One region of the Candidatus Thiodiazotropha sp. AKAK2 genome, then DNA from elsewhere that is predicted to be linked to it. Evidence: predicted binding sites of a transcription regulator. Region 1 holds the regulator's gene; the other holds the start of a gene.
What was found. Region 1 encodes FliA, which starts transcription of late flagellar genes. Its sites were predicted from a motif close to GCTAAAGTTNNNNNNNNNNCNGCCGATA; they were not measured.
Positions count from the first base shown of each region.

Region 2: the regulator FliA is predicted to act here: its motif matches at 1,556-1,583, upstream of AC4IE8_RS05745 (type IV pilus twitching motility protein PilT).

Region 1 is NZ_JBSYOP010000038.1:256,472-267,607, reverse strand. Features, by position in the region: gene AC4IE8_RS21270 (hypothetical protein) at 1-264, shown strand, start outside; gene AC4IE8_RS21265 (DsrE family protein) at 463-939, shown strand; gene flhF (flagellar biosynthesis GTPase FlhF) at 1,447-2,733, shown strand; gene AC4IE8_RS21255 (MinD/ParA family ATP-binding protein) at 2,720-3,598, shown strand; gene AC4IE8_RS21250 (RNA polymerase sigma factor FliA) at 3,603-4,349, shown strand; gene cheY (chemotaxis response regulator CheY) at 4,426-4,797, shown strand; gene AC4IE8_RS21240 (protein phosphatase CheZ) at 4,824-5,558, shown strand; gene AC4IE8_RS21235 (chemotaxis protein CheA) at 5,630-7,975, shown strand; gene AC4IE8_RS21230 (protein-glutamate methylesterase/protein-glutamine glutaminase) at 8,067-9,131, shown strand; gene AC4IE8_RS21225 (flagellar motor protein) at 9,128-9,874, shown strand; gene motD (flagellar motor protein MotD) at 9,920-10,777, shown strand; gene AC4IE8_RS21215 (ParA family protein) at 10,774-11,136, shown strand, end outside.
Region 2 is NZ_JBSYOP010000016.1:85,361-96,496, forward strand. Features, by position in the region: gene AC4IE8_RS05740 (PilT/PilU family type 4a pilus ATPase) at 1-269, opposite strand, end outside; gene AC4IE8_RS05745 (type IV pilus twitching motility protein PilT) at 429-1,463, opposite strand; gene AC4IE8_RS05750 (YggS family pyridoxal phosphate-dependent enzyme) at 1,719-2,432, shown strand; gene proC (pyrroline-5-carboxylate reductase) at 2,512-3,348, shown strand; gene AC4IE8_RS05760 (YggT family protein) at 3,341-3,919, shown strand; gene AC4IE8_RS05765 (DUF167 family protein) at 3,916-4,200, shown strand; gene AC4IE8_RS05770 (dynamin family protein) at 4,307-6,283, shown strand; gene AC4IE8_RS05775 (DUF4426 domain-containing protein) at 6,610-7,053, shown strand; gene AC4IE8_RS05780 (sulfite exporter TauE/SafE family protein) at 7,163-7,843, opposite strand; gene AC4IE8_RS05785 (AmpG family muropeptide MFS transporter) at 7,911-9,308, opposite strand; gene pyrE (orotate phosphoribosyltransferase) at 9,750-10,391, shown strand; gene AC4IE8_RS05795 (sulfite exporter TauE/SafE family protein) at 10,658-11,136, opposite strand, start outside.

The DNA of each region.
Region 1 (11,136 bases):
ATGGGGGTAGTGGTTAGTCATCCGCTTGTACATTATGCCGAATATGCGGTGCTGGCAGGAGTGGTTTCAATCCCGCTCACCTCATTGGTCATGGGGATCACGGTTTTTTTCTCCCATAACACTCTATCAAATTATGTTGATGAAAAGGCAGGGCAGGGGATGAAGCGGTTTTCATGGAGGCGTTCTCTTCGGCAGATACGCCAGCTGGTCGGCAGACCGAGTGTTGTGACGTCCAAACCTTGCCGTAAAAAGCCGGCTTATTGATCTTGGCGGCGGTCAGGAGGGGGGCAAACCGAGTTGGCTGTAACTGATCTGTGGGAGCGGCAATGTCAAAGTAAGATGTATAAGTGATTAAGGGGTTGACTGAAATGAACATTCATTTTATGTTTGTCGCTCTTCTAAACTATCCGCTTGGTGGCTGAATTGATCTCTCTTCGAACTCGCGCCCGCGCTTGGGCAGAAATGTTGTTTGCTTCACTGTTGTTGTTCACTGCTATGGCTCAGGCAGAGCAGGTAATCGATGACTCAGCTGCACTCAATGGGGTGAAATCGACCAAAAGTGTGTTTCTCATCGACTTTACCAACCCACGTAAGACGGCGTTCTATCTCGATATCATCCGAGGCACCCATGAAGGCCTTGTAAAACAGGGCGTTACACCGAATATGGTACTGGTGTTCATCGGTGAGACCGTGCGCTATCTCTCCACCAAGCCTGACGACACCCTGGAGATGGAGTTCGGCGAAGACCTCAAATCCATTGCCGAAACCGCCAAAATCCTTAAACAGAAGGGGGTGCGCATGGAAGTGTGCGCCATTGCGAACCGTGTCTTCAAGGTTGAGAATGAGACTGTCTTACCTCAGATGGAGGTGGTGGGAGACGGATTTATCTCCCTCATCGGCTGGCAGACACAAGGTCACAAACTGGTGCCGATCTTCTGATTGGCCGCCTTACCGGATTTTTCATCCGCCTGTTGCCGGCCAGTTCCACTCTGGTCGGGATGGCAGGCGCTCGTCGTTGTTCGAATCATCAATCTCTTTGTGATTGGTATCCGCATCGAAACCCGCTTGTTCCACGTCCATTTCTGTTGAGTACCGGCTCTAATTACAGACTCCTTGTTCGACTGAATTCTCTCTGCCGAAACCTTGGCGCTGCCCTCTGTAAGGAGTCAATACCCTGGCGTGCCGGGGCCTTGACTGATCCGCTGGCAAATCAGGTCATTTCTTCCAAGTTATTGTAAAATGGATAATATTCCTGATCCCAAAACCCCATGTCACGATTGGAATGGTTGTTGCATATGATCATTAGGAGCCGTGTGTGGGGAGAGTTTGACGGGTTACTGCCGGCTCAATTTTAGCTAACCCGGAACTAATTGCTGCGATGTTTTTTAGCTAAGCAGATTAACAGGCACAAGCCCGAAGTCGGGTGACTGCCGGGGATTACGGATTATGAAAATAAGACGTTTTTTCGCCTCTGACATGAGACAGGCCTTACGTCAGGTTCGAGAAGCTTTGGGCGCTGATGCAGTGATCCTCTCAAACAAGGGTGTGGAAGGGGGTGTCGAGCTGGTGGCTGCGGTGGATTACGATGAATCCGCCTTCAACAGTACCCAGCCAACCGCTATCGAGACCGAAGAATCCACCACCCAATCCCAGCCTGCTGTAAGCAGAAACTTTGCAACCGCCGCCTATACGGATATCGAAGAGAAAATCAAACCTGAGACTGATCGCGCCAAGCCAAAGGCTGACTACGATCCGGAGCCTCCCCTGGAGAGACCTCGGGTTGAGTGGAGTCAGGACCCGGTGTTACGGGAGATGCGTCAGGAGATGCAGGCGCTGCGGCGAATGATGGAGAACGAGCTTTCCGAGTTGACCTGGCGTGATCTCGGCCATCGTCGTCCCCAGACTCAGGAGTTGATCCGACAGTTGATGGGCCTGGGGCTGGATGCGGCCCATTGTCGTGAACTGGCCTATCGGGCCGAAGATGCCGAATCCCCTGAACAAGCCTGGCTTCAGGCACTGAATCACCTGCGCCGTGAGTTGTCGGTGGAGAGCAATGACCTGCTGAATGCCGGTGGGGTATTGGCCCTGGTCGGACCCACCGGTGTGGGCAAAACCACCACCATCGCCAAGTTGGCCGCCAAATTCTGTCTGCGTCACGGTAATCGTCACCTCGCCCTGATTTCTGCCGACAGCTATCGAATCGGCGCCCAGGAGCAACTACAGAATTATGGCCAGATTCTCGATGTGCCGGTTCGCAGTGCCTCGACAGCTGAAGAGCTGAGCAGTGCACTGCACGCTTTCTCCGAAAAACGGCTGGTGCTGATCGATACCGCCGGCATGGGGCAACGGGATCTGAAACTGACTGAGCGACTCGGCCTGCTGAAGCAGGGCAATCATCCGGTCAAGGCACTGCTTACACTTTCGGCAACCACCCAACGCAGTGCATTGAGTCACGCGATACGCTCATTCGGCGCTATCTCCCCGATTGGCGCGATTCTGACCAAAATGGATGAAGCCGCTTCACTGGGTGGCGTAGTCTCCGCACTACTGGAGTCCCGGTTGCCTTTGGCATTCACCACGGATGGTCAGCGGGTTCCTGAAGATATTCAGGTTGCCCGGGCGGAGATTTTAATTCGGCAGGCTGTTGAAATGACGCAACAGACAGAGCATCAACCCGATGAGGAGTATCTGGCTATGGCCTTCGGAGGAACGAGTGAACATGCAAATGTCTGAACAGATCGAAGACCAGGCTACCGGACTGCGCAGAATGGTGAATCCAGAACCCGTCAGAGTGATCGCCGTCACCGGAGGTAAAGGTGGGGTAGGCAAGACCAATATCTCCGCCAATCTCGGTGTGGCCTTGCAAGAACTCGGGCGAAGGGTCATGCTACTGGATGCGGATATGGGGCTCGCCAATCTGGATGTGGTACTCGGATTACATGCTGAACACAATCTCTCCCACGTGATGCGGGGGGAGTCTTCACTGGAAGATATCATTGTTACCGGACCGAAAGGCATGAAAGTCGTGCCCGGGGCGTCCGGTATGCAGCATATGGCTGAAATGTCGCGTGCTGAAAACGCCGGTTTGATCCATGCGTTCAGCGAGGTGGCCAACGATGTGGATGTGCTGCTGATCGATACGGCAGCCGGCATCTCCGATCTGGTGATCAGCTTCAGCCGGGCCGCTCAGGAGCAGATTGTGGTGGTGTGTGACGAACCGGCCTCGATCACCGATGCCTATGCGATTATCAAGTTGTTAAATCGTGAGCATGGCATCAGTCGATTTCGTATACTGGCGAATATGGTGAAGAGCGTCCAGGAGGGCAGGGACCTATACAATAAGATGTGTCGGGTCACCGATCAGTACCTTGATGTTATGCTCAGCTACATGGGGAGTATTCCTTTTGATGAGCAGCTCAGAAAGGCGGTAAAGAGCCAAAAACCGGTTGTCGAGGCTTTTCCTCGCTCCAGAGTAGCGCAGGCGTTCAAGAATTTAGCTAAAAAGGCCGATAACTGGCCTGTACCAACCGGAGTCAGTGGGGATCTGCAGTTTTTTGTCGAACGCCTGATCCAATTTTCAAGCCAATATGGGGAGTAAGACGGTGAACGGTTTAGCGACATACACCGCCGTGCAAAAACAGCAGAGCTACAATGATCTGGTTGATCAGCATGCAGGACTGGTAAAGAGGATTGCCTATCATCTGATGAATCGGCTGCCACCCAATGTTCAGTCTGATGACCTGATCCAGGCCGGTATGTTGGGCCTGCTTGAGGCGAGTAAGAATTATGATCCCACTCAGGGCGCCAGCTTCGAAACCTATGCGGGTATCCGCATTCGTGGCGCCATGCTGGATGAGATCAGACGCAGCGACTGGACACCTCGATCCGTGCATCGCAAGGCACGCATGGTGGCGGAAGCGATGCGTGAGATCGAAAACCACGAAGGCCGGGATGCCCGGGATGTTGAAGTGGCGAAGGCGCTGGATATGAGTCTGGAGGATTATCACCAGATTCTCCAGGATTCGACCGGCTGCCGGATCTTCAGTTTGGATGAACTGACCGCTGTCAGTGACGGTTTTCCGGCTACCCGGGAAGGCCCGATGGACAGTCCGTTCGATGGCCTGCAGAAGGATGCGTTCAAGAAGGCGCTGGCAGAGGCGATTGCAAGCCTGCCGGAGCGGGAGCGATTGGTAATCGCGATGTATTACGATGATGAAATGAATCTTCGTGAAATCGGCCATGTGCTGGGTGTCAGTGAATCCAGAGTCTGTCAGATACACAGTCAGGCAACTCTGCGTCTGCGTTCACGTTTGACGGACTGGCTTTCATTGGTACGTGACGAAGAGTAGTAATTGGTTGGCCTGTGTGTGCCGAGACTGGAAACCACCGGTGATATGCAGGAGGGAGTGAGCATTGGATAAAAACATGAAGATCCTGATTGTGGACGATTTCTCCACCATGAGGCGTATTATCAAAAATTTGCTACGCGATCTGGGTTTCAACAATACCCAGGAGGCAGATGACGGTCTGACGGCGCTGCCGATGCTGCAGAGCGGTAATTTCGATTTTCTGGTCTCCGACTGGAATATGCCCGGGATGACCGGCATCGATCTGTTGAAAGCCGTGCGGGCAGACGAAAAACTTGCCGGTCTGCCGGTTTTGATGGTGACCGCCGAATCAAAACGTGAGCAGATCATCGAAGCGGCTCAAGCCGGCGTCAATGGTTACGTCGTCAAACCCTTCACCGCTACGACCCTTGAAGAGAAGATCAACAAGATCTTTGAACGTGTGGGTTGAGCTTCTATCGCCTGGAGTTTATCAATATGGGGCACAATCAGGATAACCAGCAGCGGTTAGAGACGGCAAGAGCATTGGTAGCCAGCCTGGAATCGGGCGATCAAGAAGAGTCTGAAAGACTGATTGCTTCTTTAACATCCCCCGCAAGTAACGATCAGTTATTCCTCGAAGTCGGTCGCTTGACCCGTGAACTGCATGATGCAATCAACGGCTTTTTACTCGATGCAAAAATCAGTGACATGACAACGGTGGAAATACCGGATGCCAAGGAGCGACTGACCTACGTCATAACCATGACCGAGCAGTCGGCGGATCGCACCCTCACCGCAGTGGAAAAGAGCATGCCGTTGATCGAGGGAATCGAGAAGCAGTCCACTGAGCTTTCGGAGCAGTGGGAGCGACTGCGTTCCCGCATGTTGGATAAAGAAGAGTTCGTGGATTTGAGTCGCGACCTGTCTCAGTATCTGCTCAAGTCAAAGGAGGATGCGGCAGAGTTGCACAAAAACCTGTCCGATGTGCTGATGGCACAGGATTTTCAGGACCTCACCGGTCAGATTATCCGCAAGGTAATCACTCTGGTACATGATGTGGAAGAGAAGTTAGTCATGTTGGTCCGTATTACCGGCAACAAGCTTGAAGACGATTCTGGCAAGAAAGAGAAGGAAGAATTGGCTGGCCCGGCAATTCCTGGACTCGATCAAGGCGATCAAGTGACCAGTCAGGATGACGTGGATGACCTGCTCTCAAGTCTTGGATTTTAGTTATTCGAGTTCAGACCGATATATCAGTCAATAAGAATGGCAATATTCGGCAGTGTTACCGGGAGTGATAGATGAGCATCGATGTCAACGACGAAATCCTTCAGGATTTTCTGGTTGAAGCGGGTGAAATTCTCGAATTGCTCAGTGAGCAATTGGTCGATCTGGAGCAACAACCGGATGATTTTGATCTGCTCAATGCGGTATTTCGTGGTTTCCATACCATTAAAGGTGGCGCCGGATTTCTGACCATAGAACCTCTGGTCGAGGTTTGTCATCGTGCCGAGGATGTGTTCAATGTGCTGCGCCAAGGGCAGCGCAGCGTCGGCCCCGATCTGATGGATTCCGTGCTGGAGGTGCTCGACGTCGTCAATGTCATGTTCGATGAGGTCCGCCAGGGCGTCATGCCGGATCATGCCGATCCAGGCCTGATTCAGAGGCTCAATCAATACGCTGTGCCGGAAGGAGAGGAAGAGGAAGCCGAGGAGCCGCAGGAAGAGGTCGTCGAAGAGACAGTCGAAGAGGCGGAAGCGGAAGTCGCCGTCAACACTGAGGATAGCGCTGAAGCCCAGGATGAGTTGAGCGAGAATGAGTTTGAAGAGCTGCTGGATGCGATCCAGGAGCCTGAACCCAAAGCCGCGGACAGTGATGAAATCTCCGAAGATGAGTTCGAATCACTTCTGGACGAGTTACACGGAAAAGGCCAGTTCACCGGTAAGCCTGCTCAGGAGCAGGAGACACCGAAAGCGACGAAAGCCGCTTCCGATGATATCTCGGAAGATGAGTTTGAGGATATTCTCGACCAGATCCATGGCAAAGGAAAATTCGATCCTGGCAAATTGCCTGATAAACCTGCCGAGGCCAAACAAAAGCCGGCAATCCCAAAGAAATCCAGCGCCCCGGCCGGTGATGAGATCACTGAGGATGAGTTCGAGGATCTACTCGATCAGATTCATGGCCAAGGAAAATTCGATCCAAACAAGCTGAGTCAGGAGAGTGCTGACAAGCCGAAGGCTGAAGCGGCCAAAAAACCGGCTGCCAAGAAGAAAGCCGTGGCCAAGAAGAAGGCGGCGCCAGCAAAAAAGGCGAAAGCCGAGCCAGCGGCGAAACCTGCAGCCAAACCAGCCAAACCAGCCAAACCAGCCAAACCAGCCAAACCAGCCAAACCAGCCAAACCAGCCAAACCAGCCAAACCAGCCAAACCAGCGGCCAAGGGGGGCAAGCCTGCTGCTGCAAACAAGCCTCCGGCCGAGACTACCGTTCGAGTCGATACACAGCGCCTGGACGATATCATGAACATGGTGGGTGAGCTGGTGCTGGTAAGAAATCGCCTGGCAACACTGAAGGCGACCCTGAATGATGAAGAGGTCTCGAATGCGGTTGGCAATCTGGATGTTGTAACCTCCGATCTGCAGCTTGCGGTGATGAAGACCCGCATGCAACCGATCAAAAAGGTTTTCGGTCGATTTCCCAGGGTGGTGCGTGATCTGGCCCGCAGCCTGAAAAAAGAGATTGATCTCGAGATGCAGGGTGAGGATACGGATCTCGATAAGAACCTTGTCGAGGCGCTTGCCGATCCGCTGGTGCATCTGGTGCGAAATTCTGTCGATCACGGCATCGAGCAGCCGGAGGACCGGGAAGAGAAAGGCAAGCCGAGACGTGGCACCGTGGTCCTTTCGGCGGCCCAGGAAGGTGATCATATCCTGCTCTCGATCGCCGATGACGGTAAAGGCATGGATCCTGATGTGCTCCGCCAAAAAGCCGTGGAGAAGGGCATGATGGATGCCGAAGCAGCGGCCAGACTCGATGATAAAGAGTGTTTCAATCTGATCTTTGCGCCGGGATTCTCAACCAAAACCGAGATATCCGATGTCTCCGGTCGAGGCGTCGGCATGGATGTTGTGAAAACCCGAATCGCCCAGATGAACGGCTCGGTGGAGATCGATTCCGAATGGGGGCAGGGCAGTATCATTATCATCAAGTTGCCGTTGACATTGGCGATTCTGCCTACCCTGATGGTGCTGTTGAATGATCAACCCTTTGCCCTGCCGCTGGCCAGTGTGGTGGAGATCTTCAATCTGGATCTGAAGCGGACCAATGTGGTGGATGGACAGTTGACGATCATGGTGCGGGAGCGTGCCCTGCCGTTGTTCTATCTGCGCAACTGGCTGAGACCGAACAACCCATTGGTCAATGAGGAGAAGGGCAGTGGTCATGTGGTGATCGTGAACGTGGGTAATATTCAAGTAGGTTTGGTGGTCGATCATCTGATCGGTCAGGAAGAGGTGGTGATCAAACCCCTGGGGGCACTGCTGCAAGGCCTGGAAGGTATGGCGGGTGCCACCATAACCGGCGACGGTAAGATCGCTCTGATCATGGATGTGCCTGGTCTGATGCGAAAATATGTTAAGAAGTTTTAACGAACCGGTCATTGACGGTCTGGTGCATTCTTTCGGCAAGGTTTGGCTTGCAGTCCGTCTCTAAGACTAAGGTCAACTTTGAAGAGGGACTATGGGCGCCAAAGTGCGAGTACTGATTGTCGATGACTCAGCCTTTTTTCGTAATCGTGTAGCGGCTGCACTGCAATCTGCACAGGATATGGAAATCATTGGCTTTGCAGCCAATGGTGATGAGGCGATCCGGCAAACAAAAAGCCTCAAGCCCGACGTGGTGACCATGGATGTGGAGATGCCGGTGATCGATGGGATCACCGCCGTTCGCAGAATCATGGCTGAGACACCAACCAGAATCCTGATGTTTTCAGCAGTTACCACCGAGGGTGCCAAAGAGACCCTCGAAGCGCTGGATGCGGGGGCGATGGACTTTCTGCCCAAAGAGATGAGCAATCCGGTAGCCGGGGCCGAAGAGACTTCCAAGGCGCTGCTGGAGCGGGTTCGGGATTTGGCAAAATCTCCCCTGACCCTGTCGCGAGCCAGTGTCAAAGAGTACCTGACTCCATCACCCTCTCGCGTTGCCGGCGTGGGTCAGGCGGCACCGACATTCTCAAGCAGTCCGGAAATGGTGGCGATTGGTGCGTCTACCGGTGGACCGGTAGCACTGCGACAGGTATTGAGTGCCTTGCCGAGAAACTATCCTCTGCCGGTGGTCGCCGCGGTGCATATGCCGGGCAGTTTCACCCGGGCCTATGCGGAGCGTCTTGATGGCTCCTGTGCCATCAAGGTCAAAGAGGCGATGGATCGTGAAACGTTACAGCCGGGTGTGGCGCTGATTGCGCCAGGTGGAAAACAGACAACAGTGGTTCGTGGCGCTGTTGGATATCAGGTGCGGATCTCCAATCCGTTGCCGGGCGAGATCTACCACCCCAGTGTCGATCAGATGCTGGCTTCGGTGGCGGAAAGCTACCGGGGTAAAGCGCTTGCACTGATCCTGACCGGTATGGGATCAGATGGTCTGGAGGGGGCGAAAAAGTTAAAGAGTTACGGCTCCTCCTTGTGGAGTCAGGATCAAAAGAGCTGTGTTGTTTATGGAATGCCACAGGCAGTCGAGAAGGCGGGTCTTTCTGACAAGGTATTGAGTATCGATGAGATTGGGCCACTTATGGCGAGAGTGAAATGAGAGTCGACTTTCTGAGCTTTATCGGTATCGTCGTCGCTTTTCTGGCGATTCTGGGCGGCAATTGGCTGGAGGGGGGACATATGGACTCCCTGGTCAATGGCCCGGCCATGGTGATCGTCATCGGCGGCACCATCGGTGCCATACTGCTGCAGACTCCGGTGCCGGTCTTCTGGCATGCCCTGCGTCTCTCCGGCCGGGTGTTTCTGCCGGCCAGACTTGATATGCCGACCACCATTGAAAAACTGGTGCAGTGGAGCAATATCGCTAGAAAAGAGGGTTTGCTGGGCCTGGAGACCATCGCAGACGAAGAGCCGGATCCGTTTATCCGCAAGGGGATGCAACTACTCGTCGATGGCAGTGAGCCGGATGCCTTGCGCTCGATCCTGGAGATGGAGGTGGATGCCAGTGAACAGTATGACATACAGGCTTCCAAGGTATTCGAAGGGATGGGCGGATACTCGCCTACAATTGGTATTATCGGCGCGGTCATGGGATTGATTCACGTGATGCAAAACCTGGCCGATCCCAGCAAGCTTGGCAGTGGTATCGCAACCGCCTTTGTCGCCACCATCTACGGTGTCGGCCTGGCCAATCTGTTTCTGCTGCCGATCGCCGCCAAGCTCAAGACCCAATCGGAAAATATCTCCAAGTTTCGGGAGATGGTCATCGAGGGTGTTATCGGTATTGCGGAAGGTGACAATCCCCGCAGTATTGAAACCAAGCTGAAGGGATTTCTGCAATGATCCTGTTTGGCTTTGAAAGGTACAACGATCATCTCAGAGGCCACTATGGCTAGAAGACGCAAACGTCAGGAAGAGCCTGCGAATCATGAGCGTTGGATTGTCTCCTACGCTGATTTCGTGACCCTGCTGTTTGCCTTTTTTGTGGTTATGTACTCTGTTTCATCGGTTAACGAAGGTAAATACCGGGTGTTGTCTCAGACCCTGACCCATGCCTTCCAGGAGTCTCAGCGCAGTCTCGATCCGATCCAGGTTGGTGAGCTCTCCCGCAGTCGGGGCGATACCCCCGGTCTGGGTGATGAGAGCGCCTTGATCCAGGGGGAGTTGCGTCAGGGCCCCGGTATCGAGAATGAACTGGGAATGGATACGGCTGTTGGCAAACAGGTGATCCCCGATCTGCCAAGCAATGAGACACAGCGGCTCAGTTTTCTGGCCGCCACCATCGAGGATATGCTGAGTGACTATGTCGACCAGGATCTGGTCGATGTGAGTTTCAGTGAAGATCGGGTGGTGGTGAACATGAAGGACAAAATGCTCTTCCCGAGTGCCAGCGCGCATCTCTCCAGAGCCGCGGTAAAAGCGCTTGGCGAAATCAGCCAGGTGTTGAAGACGGTGCCCAATCAGCTGCAGGTGGAGGGCAATACGGATAATCGCCCGATCAATACGGAAGAGTTTCCCTCCAACTGGGAGCTGTCAGCCGCTCGTGCAGCCAGTGTGGTGCATCTGATGACCCGCACCGGTATCAATCCTGGGCGCATGTCCGCTGTCGGATACGCAGAACATCGGCCGGTGGCAGAGAACAATACTCAGGAAGGGCGCGCGAAAAATCGTCGCGTCACACTGATCATTCTGGGTATGAACAAGCAGGCGGACCGGGTCATCGATCTGCCGGGAAGTGGCCGGTGAAAGTCTGGACGGTAGCCAATCAGAAAGGCGGTGTCGGCAAGACCACCACTACCGTATCCCTGGGTGGACTGTTGGCGCAGTGGGGACTGCGTACCCTGCTGGTCGATATCGATCCCCATGCCTCTCTGACCAGCTATTTCCGTTACGATCCGGATGGGCTGGAAGAGAGCGTCTACAGCCTGTTCAAAGGCGTGGCACAAAACCAGACAGTGGATCCCCTGAGTCTGATACACCCAACCGGTACCGAAGGCCTCGATCTGATGCCGGCGGAAATGGCTCTGGCAACACTGGATCGACAAGCCGGTAAGCTGGATGGCATGGGACTGGTCATTAAACAGGCGATGGGTCAGCTGCAGAAT
Region 2 (11,136 bases), on a different contig from region 1:
TCCCGCTGGACAAATGCGCTGACACGAAACCGGCCTATCTTTTTTGCACTGATGGCAAAATTGCATTCATGGGTTTCATCGAACTCTTTCTGCTGGGCATCGGTCATGATGCTGTAGGTCAGGGCCTTGGTCTGTTGGGCTGTCAGGGCCGTCTTATTGACTGGATGAATCTTGCCATCGACCTTGATTGAAGGCTCCCGTCCAGCGGTAATGAAGAGATCCGAGGCCTTGTTCTTGACCATCATGGCTAGGAGTGTGTTCAGTTCCATAGTCTTGTCCTCTATACACTCGTATTCATAGGCTGATTCCACAGCGGCAGCTGTTGAGCCGGAAACCTGGGGGCTATTGAGACGATTTCAATCAACCCTGGATTTCTACCTGTTAAGAGTGGTTGTTAATCCTGGTTGTATTAATGATACAACATCAGACTAAAACTGATCCTTGTTCTGCGCTTTGGCTTTGGCATCCAATCGGCTGACCACACCCTTCTGCACCAGCTCTTTCAGTGCCTGGTCCATGGTCTGCATGCCTGCCGCCTGACCGGTCTGAATCGCTGAATACATCTGCGCCACCTTGTCCTCACGGATCAGATTTCGGATCGCCGGTGTACCCACCATGATCTCCCATGCGGCGATTCGGCCTCCACCGATCTTTTTCAGCAGGGTCTGGGCGACCACCGAGCGCAACGACTCGGAAAGCATCGAGCGAACCATCGACTTTTCACCCGCGGGAAACACGTCAATGATACGGTCGATGGTCTTCGCCGCCGAACTGGTGTGCAGGGTACCGAATACCAGATGGCCGGTCTCGGCCGCTGTCAGTGCCAAACGGATGGTTTCAAGGTCACGCAACTCACCCACCAGGATAATGTCCGGATCCTCACGCAGCGCAGAACGCAGAGCTTCGGCGAAACCCAGGGTATCCCTGTGGACCTCACGCTGATTGATCAGACACTTTTTACTGCTGTGGACGAATTCGATCGGATCCTCGATGGTAAGAATGTGGGAGTAATCGTTGTCGTTTTTGTAGTCCATCATGGCGGCAAGGGTCGTCGACTTACCGGAACCTGTCGGGCCGGTAACCAACACCAGCCCACGGGGCACATCGACAATGTCCCTGAAGATCTGAGGGCAGCCCAGATCATCCAGGGTCAAAACCTTGGAGGGGATGGTACGAAATACCGCGGATGCGCCACGAGCCTGATTGAAGGCATTGACACGAAAACGGGCAAGGCCGGGAATCTCAAAGGAGAAGTCGTTTTCCAGAAACTCTTCAAAATCCTTTCGCTGCTTGTCGTTCATGATGTCATACACAAGGGCATGCACCACCTTATGCTCAAGCGCCGGAACGTTGATGCGGCGAATGTCTCCGTCGACACGGATCATTGGCGGCAAACCAGCGGAAAGGTGTAAATCTGATGCGTTGTGTTTGACACTGAAGGCCAATAGTTCAGCGATATCCATTCATTCCCCCGTTGTAATCAGGCTTGTGAAGCCTACCATTGTTGATCGCAAATCGTGGTACTCTATTTCCAGCCGGACGGCCATTATCCCCTTATCGACATCCAGACAGATATATTTAACCGGCGCCTGGACTTGAAATGGCATCAGCCTGACCGCACTTTGCAATGTAGAACGTGCTACAGGATTAATGATATACCAAACCGCCTGACAATTAACTTATAGCCCCGCAAATACGGCATAGGCCCGAAGACGAACGTGACAGACAACACCGTATCAAATCCCGATCAGCTGCAACAACGCTTCGAGGCTGTAGCGCAGCGCATCGAACAGGCAACCGCTGCCTGCCAGCGGGAAACCGACTCAGTGGAGCTGCTGGCCGTCAGTAAGACCCGCAGCAGCGAGGAGATTCGCGCACTGGCCGCCCTGGGACAGAGCATGTTCGGTGAGAACTATCTGCAGGAGGCGATCAGCAAAATCGAACAATTGGCCGATCTCAGCCTCTGCTGGCATTTTATCGGCCATATCCAGAGCAACAAAACCAGGCCGATCGCCGAGCATTTCGACTGGGTACACAGTGTCGCCAGCCTGAAACACGCCACCCGCCTCAGCCAGCAGCGCCCGGAAGGGATGTCGCCCCTGAACATCTGCCTGCAGGTGAATACCAGTGGCGAGGCGAGCAAGGACGGGCACACACTGGAAGAGCTGGCACAATTGCTACCCGCCTACCAACAGCTGGACAGGATCAGTGTCAGGGGATTGATGACCATACCGGCACCGATTGCAGAGACTGAGAACCCCAAACAGTCACTGAAACTGTTACACACATTGCGTGACCAGCTGAAGACAGCGGATAATCCCCTGAACACCCTATCCATGGGAATGTCTGACGACCTGGAGGATGCAATCTGCGAAGGATCGACCATCGTCAGAATCGGCACCGCGATTTTTGGCCCACGAAACTATAACTAGTGTGGCGCCCCATGTTAATTGACAATAGTAGATGCCTCACTTGGCACCTGTACAAAATCCAGACGGACAGAAGCGCAGTATGAAAAGCGATAAAATTACATTCATCGGTGGCGGCAACATGGCAACCAGCCTGATCGGCGGCCTGATCGCCGACGAATATGAGAACCAGGCGATCACTGTCTCTGATCCTGACCTGGAAAAGTTGAGCCAGTTGGCCGCCCGCTATGGCATCACTACGGAACCGGACAACAACCTGGCCGTGGTTCAGGCTGACATCGTAGTGCTGGCCGTCAAACCCCAGATCATGGAGCCTGTGGCCCGGGCATTGGCCCCGGCGCTGCAGCAAAACAAACCCTTGGTCATTTCGATTGCGGCGGGTATTACGGCTGGCGCATTGGCCGACTGGCTCGGCTCAGAGCTGCCGCTGGTACGCAGCATGCCCAACACACCGGCGATGATTCAATCCGGTGCCACCGGTCTCTATGCGGGGGCGTCGGTAAACGAGCATCAGCGTAGTCAGGCTGAGAGTATTCTGCGCGCCGTCGGAATGACCCGCTGGGTGGAAGATGAATCCCTGATTGATGCCATAACGGCGGTCTCCGGTAGTGGCCCCGCCTATTTCTTCCTGGTCATGGAGGCCATGGAGGAGTCGGCCAGAGCCCTGGGGCTGGATGATGAGAGCGCCCGTCTGATGACCCTGCAAACCGCCTTGGGAGCGGCCCGAATGGCGATCGAAAGCAGCGACTCCCCGGCCCTGTTGAGGCAGAAGGTAACCTCTCCCGGAGGCACCACGGAGCGGGCATTGGGCATACTCGAAGCGGGTGGTTTGCGCTCTCTGTTCAATGACGCTCTGCAGGGTGCGGCAGAACGCTCCCGGGAACTCTCCGATCTACTAGGACATAAAGAAAATGGGTAGCAGCTATCTCACCAACCCACTGATATTTCTGGTTCAAACCCTGTTCGGTCTGTACATTCTTGCCATTCTGCTGCGATTTCTGCTGCAGATCGTGAGAGCGGATTTCTATAATCCGATCTCTCAGTTTCTGGTCAAAGTGACCAATCCACTGCTGAAACCGCTGCGCCGTATGATTCCCGGGTTTGGCGGTATCGATATCTCATCCCTGATCCTCGCCTGGGTGTTGAAGGCCGTGGAACTGTTTATTGTGATCATGATTGCAGGACAAAGCGCGAGCCTGTTAGCCCCTTTGTTGCTGGCAATCCCTGAGTTGGTCGAACTCACCATCAATATCTTTCTGTTTGCCGTACTGATCCAGGTGATTCTCAGCTGGTTTAGTCCCGGTAACTATAATCCGGCGGTGAGCCTGCTCTACAGTCTTACAGGACCGGTTATGCGGCCTGCGCAAAAGCTGCTGCCACCGGTCGGTGGGCTCGACCTCTCGCCGATGCTGGTGATGATCGGCCTGGTACTGCTCAAAATGCTTCTCATTCCGCCCCTGCAGCAACTCACCAACAGCCTCATTCAATGAGCTGGTACCAATGGCAGCAGGATGATCTGATTCTGCGCCTGCGGATACAGCCTAAGGCCTCCAGGGACCGGTTTATAGGCCCCTACGGCGATAATCAGTACAAAGTGTCGATCACCGCGCCACCGGTGGATGGACAGGCGAACGACCGACTGCTGAAGTTCATCGCCAAGGCGTTCAACCTGCCACGCAACAGAATCGAACTGCTCTCCGGGGAGAGCTCCCGCAGTAAGCGCCTGAAACTAAAGTCCCCAGGGCGTCTGCCGATAGAAATTGAGAAGTGAGACTGGGGCTATGGCACCAAGCTTGTTCCTCTAGTATTATTATTCCTAACAGCTGAACCGGGTGGTGAACCGCCCCTTACGGCTAACGTGAGACTGGGGCTAGTGCATGGAAAAAGTAAGATTTCAAGAACAGTTACAAGCTTACGAGCAGTGGAAAAAGGATATCATCAACACCATTGAAGAGTATGGTCCCTGGCTGGAAGAGAACGGCATGTCCACCGAGGATATCCAGCATCGCATCAACCATACTCTCGGTACGCTGAAAGGCGACAAGCTGACCATTGCCTTCGTTGCAGAGTTCTCCCGCGGCAAGACTGAGCTGATCAACGCCATATTCTTTGCCGATTACGGGCGCCGGCTGCTGCCTTCAGATGCCGGCCGCACCACCATGTGCCCGACCGAAATCTTTTACGATGACCAGCGGAATGAGGCCTATGTTCGCCTGCTGCCCATCGAAACCCGTCTGCAGGACAATACCCTGTCCCAACTCAGACACGATACCAAACAGTGGGTCCATTATCCGCTGGAGACCGACTCCGTGGAGCAGATGCAGGCGGCTCTGAGCGAAGTGGTACAGACCAAAGAGGTCTCCCTGGAGGAGGCCAAGCATCTCGGTCTCTACAGTCCGGACCTGCATCCGCATCAGAATCAGCCACCGGAAACCGTCGAGATCCCGAAATGGCGTCATGCACAGATCAGTTTCCCCAACCCGATGCTGAAAAAAGGCCTGACCATTCTCGACACCCCCGGACTGAACGCCTTGGGCACAGAACCTGAGCTGACCCTGAACATGTTACCGGCTGCTCAGGCCGTGCTGTTTGTGCTTGGCGCCGATACCGGCGTCACCCGCAGCGACATGGAGATCTGGCAACACCATATCAAGGGTTTCCAGAGCGGCCGGCAACGGGGTCTGATGGTGGTGCTGAACAAGATAGACACCATGTGGGACGATCTCAGAGAGCATGAGGATATTCATGAGGCGATCCGCAACCAACAGACCAATACAGCTGAATTATTAGGTGTTGAACCGAATGTGGTCTTCCCGGTCTCTGCGCAAAAGGGGCTGCTTGCTAAAGTCAAAGGCGAGAAACAGCTGCTTGAGAAAAGTGCCTTGCTCGACCTGGAGAACTATCTCGGCCAGGACGTTCTGAATATCAAACAGCAGATCATTCTCGATACCGTCAGTGCCGATGTGGGGCAGATGCTGGACAACAGCCGCAGCATGCTCTCCGGCAAACTGAATGACACCAAATACCAGCTCGAGGAGCTTGAAGAGCTCAGCGATAAAAGTGATGACGTGATCACCAATCTGATGGAAAAAACCCGCAGCGAGCAGGCGCAATACCTACGCGACGTGGACACCTTCCAGCAGAGCAGGAAACAGCTGAAACAGCAGGCCAATCTGCTTGCTGAGATTCTCAGTCTCGAAGCATTAGAGGGCACCATCGAACAATCCCGCAAGGATATGTCCAACAGCTGGACCACCAGCGGCATGAAGAGTTCGATGAAAAAGCTCTTCGACGAGACCCGCCGCACCATGCTCAAAGTGGTCAATCAGAGTGAACAGACCCGCAAGCTGATTCGCGCCATCTACCGCAAGTTTCAGAATGAGCACGGCTTTGCCGTGGTGCAGCCGAAGATGTTCTCTATCGTGAAGTATCGTGTTGAACTGGAACTGCTGCATCAGGAAGCGGAGATCTTCAGAAACAGCCCGGTAACGGCCATGATGGAACAGAACTTTGTGGTAAAAAGGTTCTTCTCAGCACTGGTCAAACGGGCTCATGACATCTTCAAACGGGCCGATGAAGAGGTCAATCAATGGCTCGGTTCCACGCTGGAACCGCTGGTTATCCAGATCAAGGATCATAAGGAGATGATGGAGAAACGCCTGACCAATCTGCAGAAGATCGGCCAGTCCCGCAATACGCTGCAATATCGAATCCTGGAGTTACAGGAGCAGTATACCGAGCTCGCCAGGCAGCTGACCGCACTGCGTAATATGTCGAACCGACTGAGCAACAGCCGGCCTCTACACCATGCGCAGCGACAGAAACCCACCCTGGTCAAGCAGAACGTCGGCTAAGCCCAACAGAACCGGCAGAACGGTTACATAACAACCATCAATAAGCGCCCCCTCTCTGAGGTGGGCGCTTGTTGGTTATGGATGATCATCTCAACCAGCAGACTCAATATCCGCACTCATCTCCAACGGGCAGACTTTGTTCCACTTCACCCTCCGGTCCTGATCGTCTAAACTGTTTTTCATGCCCTGTTCCTTGTGGAGGATGAATCTGCTCGAAAGCAGATCGCGTATCCACTTTATATCGGCAGAAAAGAATCAACCTAGCTTAATAAGGGCTATCACAACCTAGACCGGCCAATCAGGCCGGCACAGATGGAGGAGTTTATATGTCCGTATTCAACCTTTTAGCCAGAGTACTGCTTTTATCACTGTTCGCTTTCCCTGTTCTGGCTGAAAACAGTACAGCCATTCCAGGATTCACCATTCACCACAATGCCATACCCAGTGCCTCGTTGGAGCCAGGCGTTGCCCGTCAATACGGTATTCAACGCAGTAAATACAGAGGCATGCTGAATGTCAGTATCATCAAGTCAGTTGAAGGAACCACCGGCACCGCTTCAGAAGCTGTTGTCATGGCCAAAGCAAACAATATTCGCGGTCAGCTGATCAGCATCCCGATGCGCAAGGTCACTGAGGGCGATGCGGTCTACTACATTGGTGAATTTCGTATCGCAGACCAAGAGACACTGAATTTCGAGATTAAAGTACAGCCCAGAGGTGAGAGACGCTTTTACACCGCCAAACTGAGTCAGGATTTTTATATCGACTAAAGAATAGATAGAACAACTGATCGACTCGGCTGATCAGACTGCTTTCAGGACTGAACAAACAGTCCTGAAAGCTATTCAACAAGCGCCAATCCCTGGCTCTGAAGCACCTTCAAAATGCGCGATAGAGCATTACCAGGCCGAACAGGATTACCATCAATCCAGCCACCCTTCTGATACGGATATCCTTGAACCATCTGGCCAAAGACCCGGCCAAAATGCCCATGGCAAACAGATTTGGCAGGGTACCCAGGCCAAACGCCAGCATCAATCCAGCCCCCTGCAACACCCCACCGGCAGAAACGGTCCAGATCAACATGCTGTAGACCAGGCCACAGGGGATCCAGCCCCATACCAGGCCCAACACCCAGGCCTGGCCAGGTGTCTTGACCGGCAGAAGCTTGCGCGCAAAAGGCTCGATGCTCTTCCACAATCGACTGCCCAGGTGTTCGATTCTCGACAGACCCAACCACCATCCCCCAAGGTAGAGACCCAGCAGGATCATGAACAGGGAAGCGATCACCAGCAGGACCTGTTGTGCGGCATAGACGGGCACCAGTTGTGCCAACAGCACACCCAGGCCACCCATCAAGGCACCGGCGATAACATAGCTGGTGATACGGCCCAGGTTATAACCCAGCTGGTAGGGCAGCGTCTGCCCAAGCCGGTTGCGGATCGGCTCGGGTAGACCGAAGGTTAAAGCACCGACAATACCACCACACATACCGGCACAGTGGGCGCCCCCAAGTAATCCGACAACAAAGGCGGCCAGATAACTACCCTGTTCAACCATTCAGCTCACTCCTACAAAACATCGACCAACGCCTTTGAATCCAATCAATCCCACACATTGCCGCACCTCAAGCCGTTGACTCATCCGGTTTCGCATCGACAGCCGGTAAGTATCGCATAGCCAGCATAATCAGCACGATCACCGGGATACCCATCGATGCGGTGATCATGAAGAACGATGTATAACCGATATTGTCCACCATCAGACCCGAGAAACCGCCGATAAACTTCGGTAACAGCAGCATCACTGAACTGAACAGGGCGTACTGGGTTGCTGAATAGGAGGCATTGGTCAGACTCGACAGATAGGCAACAAAGGCAGCTGTCGCCAGACCGGCGCTTAAATTGTCCGCGGAGATTACCAGGGTCAGAAAAATCACGTTATGTCCCACACTGGCCATCCAGGCAAACAGCAAGTTGGTGGCTGCAGCCAGCACCCCACCCAACAGCAGTATCGGCATCACCTTGTATCGGGCTACCAGCATGCCGCCGGCAACCGCACCAATCAAAGTCATCGCAACCCCGAATACATTGACCACCAGAGCAACTTCACCTTTGCTGAAACCCAGGTCGACATAGAAAACACTTGAAATGACTCCAAGCACCACATCAGAGATCCGATATGTCGCGATCAGTGCCAGAATCAATACCGCCTGCCAATGATAGCGCCTGATGAAGTCGACGAATGGACTGACCACCGCATCGAACATCCACTCGGTAAATTGACGCAGCCGTCCCGGCATCCATTGTTGCTGCTCGATCAGCTTTTCAGCCTTGGCTTCCTGCGCCAAGGTGTCACGGTCAGGCTGCACATCCGGCTCGGCGATCAACAATACAGTAATCACACCAATTAACATCAACAACGCCATACAGAGATAGGCAACCGTCCAGGCATGTAATTGATAGCCACTCCCCTCCGGCGCAATCCAACCAGCTATACCCAGGGCTCCACCACCACTGACGATCATCGCCAACCGGTAACCAATCATATAATTGGCCGCCATATAACCCTGCAATTTGACCTCGGCGGATTCGATCCGATAGGCATCAATGGCGATATCCTGAGTGGCAGAGGCAAAAGCCACCAACAGGGCCAGCAGGGCAAAAGTGTAGACACCCTGCAAAGGATCGGAGAGTGCCAGACTGCAAAGCCCGAGAATCACCAGACCCTGGGCGAAAATCATCCAGCCTCTACGGCGCCCCAAGCGCCGGGTCAACCAGGGTAACTGCATACGATCCACCAGAGGCGCCCAAACCCATTTGAAACCATAGGCCAGCGCCACCCAGCTTAGGAAACCGATGGTTGAGCGGGCGATACCCGCCTCGCGCAGCCAAAAAGAGAGAGTTCCGAAAACCAGCAACAGGGGCAATCCGGCTGAGAAGCCGAGAAAGAGCATATTCCGTACACCCGGCTGCCAATAGATGGAGAGCGTTTGGCGCCAATCGGATAATTTGCCGGCGGTCATCACAGATACCTCTTATTCGTGGAAAGAGCAGCCATTATAGGCTGCTACCCGGATACTGTCTCATAACAGAGACTATTTTGAGAAAATCCGGGTTACCCCTGATTAGGGCCGGTTACCACTAATCCAATACGCCCGGTTGTGCCTGAAAAACTGCCAATCAAGGCGCGAGGCATGTAGTTTGGTTGTTCCAAATGAGTGACGAGTAACGCTTCGTGACGCTTCTTCAGGCGCAACCCCCATATTGATCTTAAAGAGGGGGCTGGGTCTGTTTTTGCGCCCAGCGGCGCGATCATTCACTCATGTAGCCGGGCTACACCACGCGCATTCCGCCTTGCTGGACTTAAAACAGTCCCAGCAGGGCGTATTGGATTAGTGGTAACAGGCCCTAGGGGATTAATAATGGGTTACAATGCGCACCTTGCTCAAAACAGGTATTCAATCATGCAGGATTATCAACGGGAATTTCTCGACTTCGCACTCGATGTCGAGGTACTGCGATTTGGTGAATTCACTCTGAAATCCGGTCGTGTCAGCCCCTATTTTTTCAATGCGGGTCTGTTCAACACCGGAGCCAGCCTGGCCAGATTGGGACGCTACTACGCCCAAGCCATTGTTGATTCCGGGATTGAATTCGATGTGCTCTACGGACCGGCCTACAAAGGCATTCCCCTGGCCGCAGTAACGGCAGCCGCCCTTTACGATCAGCACGGCCTGGACCTGCCCTACGCCTTCAACCGCAAAGAGGCAAAGGATCACGGTGAAGGGGGAGTCATCGTCGGACATCCCCTGGAAGGCAGAATCATGATCATTGATGACGTAATCTCGGCCGGTACCTCGGTACGTGAGTCTGTGGAGATCATCAAGCAGGAGCAGGCCACCCCAGCCGGTGTGGTGATTGCCCTGGACAGACAGGAGAGAGGACAGGGTGAGCGATCTGCCATTCAGGAGGTCGAAGCCGACTACGGCCTGCCGGTCAGCGCCATTGTCAGGCTTAAGCAGTTGATTGAGTATCTGCAACAGAAAGAGGACTCCGCAACGGACCTTGAGCGGATTCAGGCCTATCGCCAAACCTATGGTGTCTAGGGCGTGTTAACACTAATCCAATCGGCTCTAGTGGTGAATGGCACTTACTTAATCACTATTTGGTAGGGCATGGCCCCACCCTACTGTTGAATTCATGGTGTAGGGTGGGGCCATGCCCCACCAAAACCCTTTGATAAAACGAGATGCAATGAGTTTTAGTGCTTAAGTAAGTGCCTTTTCCCCAATGGCCGATCTCCTATAGTTACTCAGGATCTCTGGCAGCACCTCTGCCGGAGATGCCTGCAGACCTCATAGACACTTAACATCTAACCCACAATCAGTTTGATCCCCACCAGCAGGGTTACCGTTTCAAATCCACGTTTGATCCATCGGTTGCCTTTGGCAATCGACAGATGGGCACCGAGATAGCCGCCAATCAGTGAACCGACAATCAACACCGGTAACCACTGCCACCAGATCTCTCCCAGTATTCCCAGGGTGATGGCGCCGGCACCATTCCAGAACACACCCACCAGCACCAGCGTATGCGCTACGGCACGTCGGTAATCGAGCCCAAACCAGCGGACCAGCCAAAGGGTGACGAACAGGCCGGTACCCGAGGTGAGTGAGCCGTTCAGCACACCGATCAGAAACAGTCCCACGGCACCGTAGAGCATCCCCTTCCAGTCTCTATGAATAGCTCGATACTCCTGGCCCAGCTGGGGACTCATGAACGAATAGAAACTCAGACCCAGCGTCAGGATACCCAACGCCACCTCAGCGATCCGATCAGGTATCTGCAGAA